One region of the Streptomyces sp. NPDC026092 genome, then DNA from elsewhere that is predicted to be linked to it. Evidence: riboswitches for the same ligand, from Rfam matches in the RefSeq annotation. Region 1 holds a riboswitch; the other holds the start of a gene.
The links. A riboswitch is a leader RNA that binds a small molecule or an ion and turns the genes downstream of it on or off. The one in region 1 is predicted to bind cyclic di-AMP.
Positions count from the first base shown of each region.

Region 1 (4,555 bases):
TTCCATGCTGCGTCTTGTCTTCTCGTCGTCGGGGGCGGTCGGGTGCGGTCGGTGGTCCATCATCTCGCGTCGTGGGAGATCGCGCCGCCGGGTCTCCCGACGCCGGAGCTCGCGCGGCCGGAGCGCGGGCCGCCGGGGTCGCGGCGCCGGGTCAGCGGCCCGCGTCGGCGCGGTCGACGCCGTCCCAGAGGTCGGAGTACCAGGGGCGCTCGGCCTCGCCCTGCTCGGTGCGGCGGGCGCGCTCGGCCTCGGGGTCGTTCACGGTGAAGCCGGTCTCGCCGGGCATCACGTAGTGCAGGTGCTCGCGGGCGAGCCGGCGCACGTACGCGGGGTCCTGGAGCCGGGCCTTCTCGTCCCGCAGCTCCTCCACGCGCGCGGCGGCCTCGGCGGCCTGGCGCTCCTGCTCGGCGATCTCGCCGCGCTGGGAGACGTACTGCCGCATCGGGTACGCGAGGGCGACGACCAGCGAGCAGACGACCAGGGCGAGGAAGGCCGCCCGGCCGGTGAGCCGGGAGCGGCGGGCCTGGCGGCGGGTCTGGGAGCGGTACACGCGGGCGGCGGTCTGCTCGCCGAGCAGCCGGATCCTGGTCGCGGTCGAGAACCGGTCCCGGGCCATTGCGCGCCTCCCCTATTACGAACGGACGTCCCCGCACACGGTACGGGACCGGGTGCGGGGACGTACGTAACCGAGAGGCCCTCCGGGGCCTTCGGGATCAGCCCTTGAAGCGCGGGAACGCGCTGCGGCCGGCGTAGACGGCCGCGTCGTCGAGGATCTCCTCGATGCGCAGGAGCTGGTTGTACTTGGCGACGCGCTCGGAGCGGGCCGGGGCGCCGGTCTTGATCTGGCCGCAGTTGGTGGCGACGGCGAGGTCGGCGATGGTGACGTCCTCGGTCTCGCCGGAGCGGTGCGACATCATGCACTTGAAGCCGTTGCGCTGGGCCAGCTCGACGGCGTCCAGGGTCTCGGTCAGCGAACCGATCTGGTTGACCTTGACGAGCAGCGCGTTGGCGGCGCCGTCCTCGATGCCGCGGGCCAGGCGCTCCGGGTTGGTGACGAACAGGTCGTCGCCGACGATCTGGACCTTGGCGCCCAGCTTGTCGGTGAGGACCTTCCAGCCGGCCCAGTCGTCCTCGAACAGCGGGTCCTCGATGGAGACCAGCGGGTACGCGGCGACGAGCTCCTCGTAGTACTCGGTCATCTCGGCGGCCGAGCGGGTCTTGCCCTCGAACGCGTACGAGCCGTCCTTGTAGAACTCGGACGCGGCGACGTCGAGCGCGAGCGCGATGTCCTTGCCCGGGACGTAGCCGGCCTGCTTGATGGCCTCCAGGATGAGGTCGAGCGCCTCGCGGTTGGAGTCCAGGTTCGGGGCGAAGCCGCCCTCGTCGCCGAGGCCGGTGGAGAGGCCCTTGGTCTTCAGGACGGACTTGAGGGTGTGGTAGACCTCCGTGCCCCAGCGCAGGGCCTCGGAGAAGGACTCCGCGCCGATCGGCGCGATCATGAACTCCTGGATGTCCACGTTGGAGTCGGCGTGCGAGCCGCCGTTCAGGATGTTCATCATCGGAACGGGCAGCAGGTGCGCGTTCGGGCCGCCGAGGTAGCGGAAGAGCGGGAGGTCGGAGGCCTCGGACGCGGCGTGCGCGACGGCGAGGGAGACGCCGAGGATGGCGTTGGCGCCGAGGGAGGCCTTGTTGTCCGTGGCGTCCAGGTCGAACATGGCCTGGTCGATGAGGCGCTGCTCGGTGGCGTCGTAGCCGACGAGCTCCGGGCCGATCTGCTCGATCACGGCGAGGACGGCCTTCTCGACGCCCTTGCCCTGGTAGCGGTTCTTGTCTCCGTCACGGAGCTCAATGGCCTCGAACGCACCGGTGGAGGCACCGGACGGAACGGCAGCACGGCCGGTGCTGCCGTCGTCGAGGCCGACCTCGACCTCGACCGTGGGGTTGCCTCGGGAGTCCAGGATTTCCCGGGCTACGACGACGTCGATGGACGGCACGAGCATCTCCTTCTGGGATGTGACGCTAGATGTGACGCTTGCGGTGCAGGGTCGCTTTGGCCTTGCGACAAGAGCCTAACCGGCTCCAGGGCTCCAGCCAGCCGGGCGCCCGCCCCCTGGGACGAAAAAGGACCCAAGGGCATGCATCTCGGGCCAAAGGGCCCCAGAACTACTCGGCGGTAACCGGCTCGGTACCGGTCGGGCGAGACGCCAACCGGTCCCGGACAGCGCGGAACCCCGGCCCGGAGCGCACGGGGGAAGAAACGCTCCGGACCGGGGTGGTCACCGCGGGAGGGTCGTAGGACCCGCGCGAGCCGCCGGACTCACACGAGCCGTCGGGCTCACTTCAGGTGAAGCTGCTGGCCCGGGTAGATCAGGTCGGCGTCCTCGACGACGTCCTTGTTGAGCTCGAAGAGCTTCGCCCAGCCGCCCTTGACGTCGTGGGCGGCGGCGATGGTGCTCAGGGTGTCGCCGGAGACGACCTTGTACTCGCCGTCGCCCTTCTTGACCTTCTTGCCGGTCGGGGTGGTGACGGTCTTCTTCGACTCGGCCTTGGGCGCGGCCTTCGGGGCGGTCCGCTGCTCGCTGCGGGTCGTCGGCTGCTCGGCCTTGCGCTCCGGCTTCGGCGCGCTCTCCTCGACGGGAGCGGCGCCGGGGGAGGCGGCCGACAGGCCCACGCCACAGCTCGGCCAGGCGCCCTTGCCCTGACCGGCGAGGACCTTCTCGGCGATGGCGATCTGCTGCGACTTGGAGGCCTGGTCGGCGCTCGCGGCGTACGCGGTGCCACCGAAGGCGGCCCAGGTGGAGCTGGAGAACTGCAGGCCGCCGTAGTAGCCGTTGCCGGTGTTGATCGACCAGTTGCCGCCGGACTCGCACTGGGCGACCTTGTCCCACTCGGAGACGGTGGCGGCCGAGGCGGTGCCGGCGCCCATCAGGGGGGCGGCGACGGCGACGCCGGCGACGCCGGCGAGGGCGACGGCGCGGGTGGCCTTGGAGGGACGACGGTGTTTGCCCTTGGCGGAAAACAGCATGGAGATTCTCCTCACCGACGCCTACGAGGTGAGCTGTCGGGTTCGGGCCGATGTGAGTTGCCCGGCCGCGCGACCTAGCGCGCGGCTTCACCCCAAGCCGTTCCTTCGGCCGTCTGTCTCAACGGCCGGGGACGGCACTTACCTTGGGTCCCCCGCTCCTGCCTACGGCGCTTGACGCGACGACTGTTCCCATCGGCCGACGGCAGGATTCGGCGTTTCGGTCGACGGGGCCCGCGGTGGCGAGCGGTCACGACCGTAGACACAGACCCGGGGGAAGTTCAAAGACGCCCATGAGGGACAAAACGCCCCTACTTGCCTCGGGATGAAAGGTGTTTACGCAGGTGAGAGGTGACGGAAGCGGAGTTCGCGGACGAGACATGCCAGTTGAGGCGAAGAGACCCATGTCTCACTTGCGCAGAACCGGACATTCAGCCCCGAACCGCCCCTACTTCGCGTCCGTTTCCGCCGTCTTGTCCGCGGTCTTGTCCGCAGGGGTCCCGAGCGTCAGATCGAGGCTCTGGCCAGGGAGGATGAGGTCCGGGTCGGCGCCCACGGTCGAGCGGTTGGCGTCGTAGAGGGCGCCCCAGCCGCCGGGGAGTTCGTTGCGCTGGGCGATCTCGGTGAGGTTGTCGCCGGGCTTGACGGTGTATGCGCCGATAGCGTCGGCAATGCCCTGGGAGGGCGTTTTGTCCGTGTCGCCCCCACTGCCCCGGTTCGCGCGCTCCTCGACGGAGCCGTCCACTGTCGGCGCGTCAGACGGCGAGGCGTGACGCCCTGTTTCGCGATCCTTGTCCGTATTACCCGTCTCCTCCGGTGCCGCGTCGCCCCGGTGCTTGCCGGTGCCCGGCGCGGACGGGGAGGTCGACGACTCGGGCGTCGTCGGCGTGGTGGAGGTCTCAGGCGTGGTGGAGGTCTCAGGGGTCGCCGTGGACGGCGTGGAGACCTCGGCGGAGGGGGTGGAGGGGCCCTGGGTCTTCGACGAGCCGTCCGGGAGGCCGGAGGTGCGGTTGGACTCGGGGCGCGGGCCGGTCGGCTCGGACGGCTTGACGGACGGGCCGGGGTCGACGTCGGGCTTGGCGCCGTCGTTGGTCAGGCCGGCGATCGGCGCGCAGGTGGCCCACTGGGTGTCACCCGCGGCAAGGGCCTTTTCGGCCACCGCGATCTGCTGGGCTCGGCTGGCGAGGTCCGCGCTCGTCGCGTACGCCAGTCCGCCGTGGCGCTCCCAGCTCTCCTGGGTGAACTGCAGTCCGCCGTAGAGCCCGTTGCCGAAGTGGGCGCTCCACTGGCCGCCCGAGGAGCACTCGGCGACCCGGTCCCAGGTGGCGGAGTCCGCGGCGGAGGCGGAGCCTGCCGCCAAGAGCGGCAACGCGAGGGCCGATCCCGTCACGCCTGCGGCGACAACGATGGCGGGGGCCTGGCGGGGTCTGCGGTGTCGTCCGTTCCCGGAGCGCATGCGGAGCTGCCTTTCGCGTGACTGCTGAGGTGACGGTGAACGTAGCGGCATTCGAACGCTAGTCACAAGTCGATGCA
Region 1 covers NZ_JBEZYN010000022.1:27,246-31,800, reverse strand. The annotation lists gene AB0F56_RS29415 (DUF501 domain-containing protein) at 1-6, opposite strand, end outside; gene AB0F56_RS29410 (septum formation initiator family protein) at 152-616, opposite strand; gene eno (phosphopyruvate hydratase) at 714-2,000, opposite strand; gene AB0F56_RS29400 (transglycosylase family protein) at 2,336-3,025, opposite strand; cyclic di-AMP (ydaO/yuaA leader) riboswitch at 3,029-3,205, opposite strand; gene AB0F56_RS29395 (transglycosylase family protein) at 3,471-4,412, opposite strand.

Region 2 (4,555 bases), on a different contig from region 1:
ATGCGCGCGATGATGGCCGGGATGCTGGTCACCCACACCGGCCAGGACCTCGAGCGTGTCGACACCGACATCGACCGGACGACCGTCCTCGACGCGCCGGGCGCGACCGCCTACGGCGTGGTGGACCACGTCGTTCAGAACCGCGGGGCGTCGGGCGGCGCCGGGGGAAGGTGAGCGCGCGATGGTTCCCGAGCTGCCGCCGCTGCCCGCTCTGACGCGCGCCGAGGGCGAGTTCATCGACGCCTATCTCGAAGTCGTCGACCTGCTGGGCCGCATCAATCCATCCAGGGCTTCGCATACATATGGGGCGCTGCGCGCGGCTCAGGCGCTGGTGGGGCGGGCCAACGCCCTGCGGGACGCGCTGACGGCGATGCATACGCGCGGCGAGAGCGAGGTGCACGCGGAGACATTGGCCCGTGCGCTGCGGGTGTTGGACGGGGAGCGTAGATCGGGCCGCGTCACCGTCCCGGAGACACCGGCGAGTTGACATTCCCCCGTGTCGTGTCGAGGTCCACTCGGAGCAGCGCGGCCGCAGAATCGCTCCCCCGTTCGGCGTAGTCGACGAATCGACATATGTGCGGGGTGAGTTGCACAACGGGTGTACACATCTGGCGGAACAGGGCGTCCCACCCCTGGTCCGGGACTCGTCGGCCAAACCTCCGACGATCACGAAACATGCCTGTCCACCCGAATGGATCAGTCGTGAGGAGCCTCACATAACGCCGTTTCGGCTCGGTTTTGGCCCGGGTTGTGGGTCAAGATCCCTCACGACGACAAGCCCCCGCCACCGCGGCGGGGCGGTCCGGGCGGACGCCGAGTCCTGCCGCTGTCCCGGATGTCTGGTCGACAGGAGTGGATCGGCAGGAGTGGAGGACCCGAGCAGTACGGGACGGCCGGCCAGTGAGGCCGTTCCTCGGGGTGAAGCCGCAGCCGCGGCCGGGCAACTTCGCCAGCCCGAACCCGACAGGTCATCCTTCACAGGCGGCTGACGAAGGGTTGCGCATGACTGCGCAGATTCATGTCCCGTCCCTGCTGTCCCGGGCCGGAGCCGTCTCGGCTCTCACCCTCGCCGCCCTCGGCGGCACGATGCTGGCACCAGGAGCCGCATCGGAGGCCCAGGCCGCGACGTCGTACGCCGGCAACGCGCTGAACATCGCGGCTTCGAAGAAGGGATCGCCCTACAAGTACGGAGCGTCGGGACCGTCCCGGTTCGACTGCTCGGGGCTCACGCTCTACTCGTACAAGAAGGCGGGCAAGTCGCTGCCCCGTACCGCGCAGCAGCAGTACAACAAGACCCGGCACATCTCCGCGTCCAGCAGGCAGAAGGGGGACCTGGTCTTCTTCCATTCCGGTGGAAGGGTGTACCACGTGGGGATCTACGCGGGTAGCGGAAAGATCTGGCACTCGCCCAAGAAGGGTTCCTGGGTGAAGCTCGACAAGATCTGGACGTCCAAGGTCTACTACGGCCGGGTGCGCTGACGCCCGGTCGGCTCCGACGTATGACCGAGGGGTGCGGTGGCGCCGCCGCACCCCTCGCCCCGGGGTCAGTGCCCTGGGGACACCAGCAGCGTCACTCCGAGGGCGGCGAGCACGCCGCCCGTCACCCCCTGCACGGTCCGGGCCGTCCGGGGCCGCCTCAGCCGGTGGCCGAGCCGGTCCACGCCGAGGGCCACCAGCGGGAACCAGAGCAGGGCCAGCAGCACCACGATCGACGCGAGCAGCAACGTGCGCGGCAGCACCGCCGCGCCGGCCGGCACGAACTGAGGCAGCAGACTGAGGAAGAGCACGGGCGCCTTGGGGTTGAGGACGTTCGTCAGGAAGCCCTGCCGGACGGCCCGCCCGACCGCCCGCTCCCCCGCCACGTCCGCCGACGGCTCGCCCGCCGTCGCGCGCAGCGCACCGCGCAGCGCCTGCACGCCGAGGTAGAGGACGTACGCGCCGCCGGCGATCTGCAGCGCGCGATAGAGCACGGGTACGGCGATCAGCACGGCCGCGAGCCCGGCCACCGCGAGGGCGGTGTGCACCAGGAGCCCGCCCGCCACGCCCACCGCGCAGGCGACCCCGGCCCGGCGCGAGGCGAGAGCGCTGCGCACGACGACGGTGAAGTCCGCGCCCGGCATGGCCACCATGCCCGCCGCGACCCCGATGAAGGCGATCAGCTGTCCGTCCATGACCCCAGCGTGCCCGCCGAGAGCCTTTAGTGTGTAGACAGGATTTTATGGGTCTGCCAAAAGGAATGCTTAATGCAGGATCTGGTGCGGCTCGCGGCGCTTGTGGCCGTCGCCGAGGACGGCTCGATCACCCGGGCCGCCGCCCGGCTCGGCTACACCCCGCCCGCCCTCTCGCAGCAGCTCGCCAAGCTGGAGCGAGAGGCGGGGGCCGCGCTGCTCGTACGGCACCATCGGGGCGCGCGGCTCACTCCGGCGGGCGAACTGCTCGTCACCCGGGCGCGCCGGGTCCTGGACGAGATGGACCGGGCCCGCCATGAGCTGGCCCGGCTGAGCGGCCTGTCGGGCGGGCGGCTGCGGGTCGGCACCTTCACCACCGTGGGCATCCACCTGCTGCCGCCGGTCCTCAGCGCGTTCCGCCGAGCCCACCCGGACGTGGAGCTGACGGTCGCCGAGTACGAACCGCCGGGCGGGATCCACGCCGTGGCGGCGGGCGAGGTGGATCTCGCGCTGACCCACACGTACGAACCGGCCGAACCGGCGCCGCTGCCGCCGGGGGTCGAGCTGGAGCCGCTGCTGGTCGAGGAGTTGGTCCTGGTCACGGCGCCGGGCCACGTCCTGGCGGAGGGTTCGGGCCGGTTGCCGATCGCGGAGCTCGCGGGCCAGCCACTGATCAGCAGCGCCCCGGACCACCCCCCGCGCCGAGGCGTGGAGGGCGCCCTGGCCCGCGCGGGCGCGACGCCGTCGGTCGTCTGCCGTACACCCGGCTACGCCCTCGTGTGCGCCCTGGTCAGCGCGGGGCTCGGGGTGGCGGTGGTCCCTGAGATGGTCGCGTCGATGACGGCTTCGCCCCTGGGGGTACGCGCCCTGGAGCCGACCTCGTTCCGCCGCACGATCTCGGTCGCCCACCGCGGCGAGGAGTCCGGCCCCGCAGCGGCCTCCCTACGAGCACTCCTGCGCGGCGGCTTCGCCCGGGCCTAGGGACCGTCCGACCGGCCGCATCCTCCATGGCCGGCCCTCACCGGCCCCGGTGGCCTGTGTCAGTCGAAGAGGGCGACGACTCCGCTCACCCAGATTCCGAGGACCGCGAGGGCGCCCACCAGGCAGCCGACGCCCGCCAGGACGTCGCGGACCGACCACGGCTCGGAGGGCGCCTCGTGCGGGTCCTCCAGGCTGTCCTGGTAGGAGGCGGGGTCGTCCCAGTCGACGGGGTGCCCCAGCTCTTCGGCGCAGGCGGTGCGCACCGCGGCGAGTTGCCCCGCCGCGAAGGGGGTCGCAGCCGTCGTCTCGGGACCGCGCCAGGCGAGGGCCTTCATCCGCCACCCGGGAGACCCGTACCGCGCCTCGAACGCGGCGGTCTCGTCGGCGCTGCGGTCCTCTTCGAGGTACATCCAGCGGCCGGCCTCGGCGGCGTCGCCGTAGAGCCGGTACACCTCGGCCAGACGCCGGCGGAGCGTCAGGTCGTACGGGAAGGACGAGACGAGACCGCGCAAGCGCTGGCGCGCGACGGGAACGCGGCCGGCGGCCAGGTCCGCTTCGACTCGGGCAAGGGTCTCTCTCAGGGGCATGGACGCATCATCGGCTACCGCTCTGAGCTGCGTCGACCTGGTTTCTCTCAGTTCGGAGAGGCCGCGGCGGCCGGAGTCGCGGTCCAGGGGAGGTTGATCCAGACCGTCTTGCCGCCCTCGTCGGTCGGGGTGACCGAGAGGCGGCCGCCCGCCTCGGCCGTCAGGATGCGGATGATGACCATCCCGCGGCCGTTGTCCTGCTGCACCGCCGCCGGGAGCCGCTTCGGCCAGCGGGGGTGGCTGTCGGTGACGCCGATGTGGAGCTGCTCCTCGCGCTCCAGGCGGACGTCGACGGTGAAGGTGGGCGACTGGCCGAAGGTGTGCTGGACGGCGTTGGTGGCCAGCTCCGAGACGATCAGCCGGACCGTGTCGGCGGTGTCGCTGCCGCCCGCGAGCCCCCAGCCGCTGAGGACGTCGGCGACATATCTCCGGGCGGCGGACACCGAGGCGGGATCGCTCGGCAGAGTGACGGTTGCTTCCTGGTGGTCTGCCATGGCGACGCTGTCCCTTTCCCACCGGGCCCGGCCCGGTTTGCACTTCGCGTCAGACTGCCACCGATCGTGCCGCCCCGGGCGGCGATCCACCAAGATATGTGCATATTTGTCGCTCGAAGCGGTGAACTCTACGACGAGAGACCGTATTTGGGATCCATCAGTGGGAGAGCGGTGCTGTCCGCACGATCGTGGCGACGGCCTGCTCGATCTGCGCGTCCGTCAGATCCGCGCGGGCCGTGAGCCGCAGCCGCGAGATGCCGTCCGGGACGGACGGCGGCCGGAAGCAGCCGACGGCGAGCCCCTGCTCACGGCAGTCGGCCGCCCA
Region 2 covers NZ_JBEZYN010000009.1:138,216-142,770, reverse strand. The annotation lists gene AB0F56_RS17200 (ATP-dependent Clp protease proteolytic subunit) at 1-174, shown strand, start outside; gene AB0F56_RS17195 (hypothetical protein) at 182-487, shown strand; cyclic di-AMP (ydaO/yuaA leader) riboswitch at 802-999, shown strand; gene AB0F56_RS17190 (NlpC/P60 family protein) at 1,003-1,479, shown strand; gene AB0F56_RS17185 (LysE family translocator) at 1,545-2,171, opposite strand; gene AB0F56_RS17180 (LysR family transcriptional regulator) at 2,244-3,149, shown strand; gene AB0F56_RS17175 (DUF6584 family protein) at 3,209-3,736, opposite strand; gene AB0F56_RS17170 (ATP-binding protein) at 3,784-4,230, opposite strand; gene AB0F56_RS17165 (8-amino-7-oxononanoate synthase) at 4,388-4,555, opposite strand, start outside.
Region 2: it holds a riboswitch for cyclic di-AMP, as region 1 does, so the genes downstream of both, AB0F56_RS17190 (NlpC/P60 family protein) here and AB0F56_RS29400 (transglycosylase family protein) in region 1, are expected to answer to the same signal.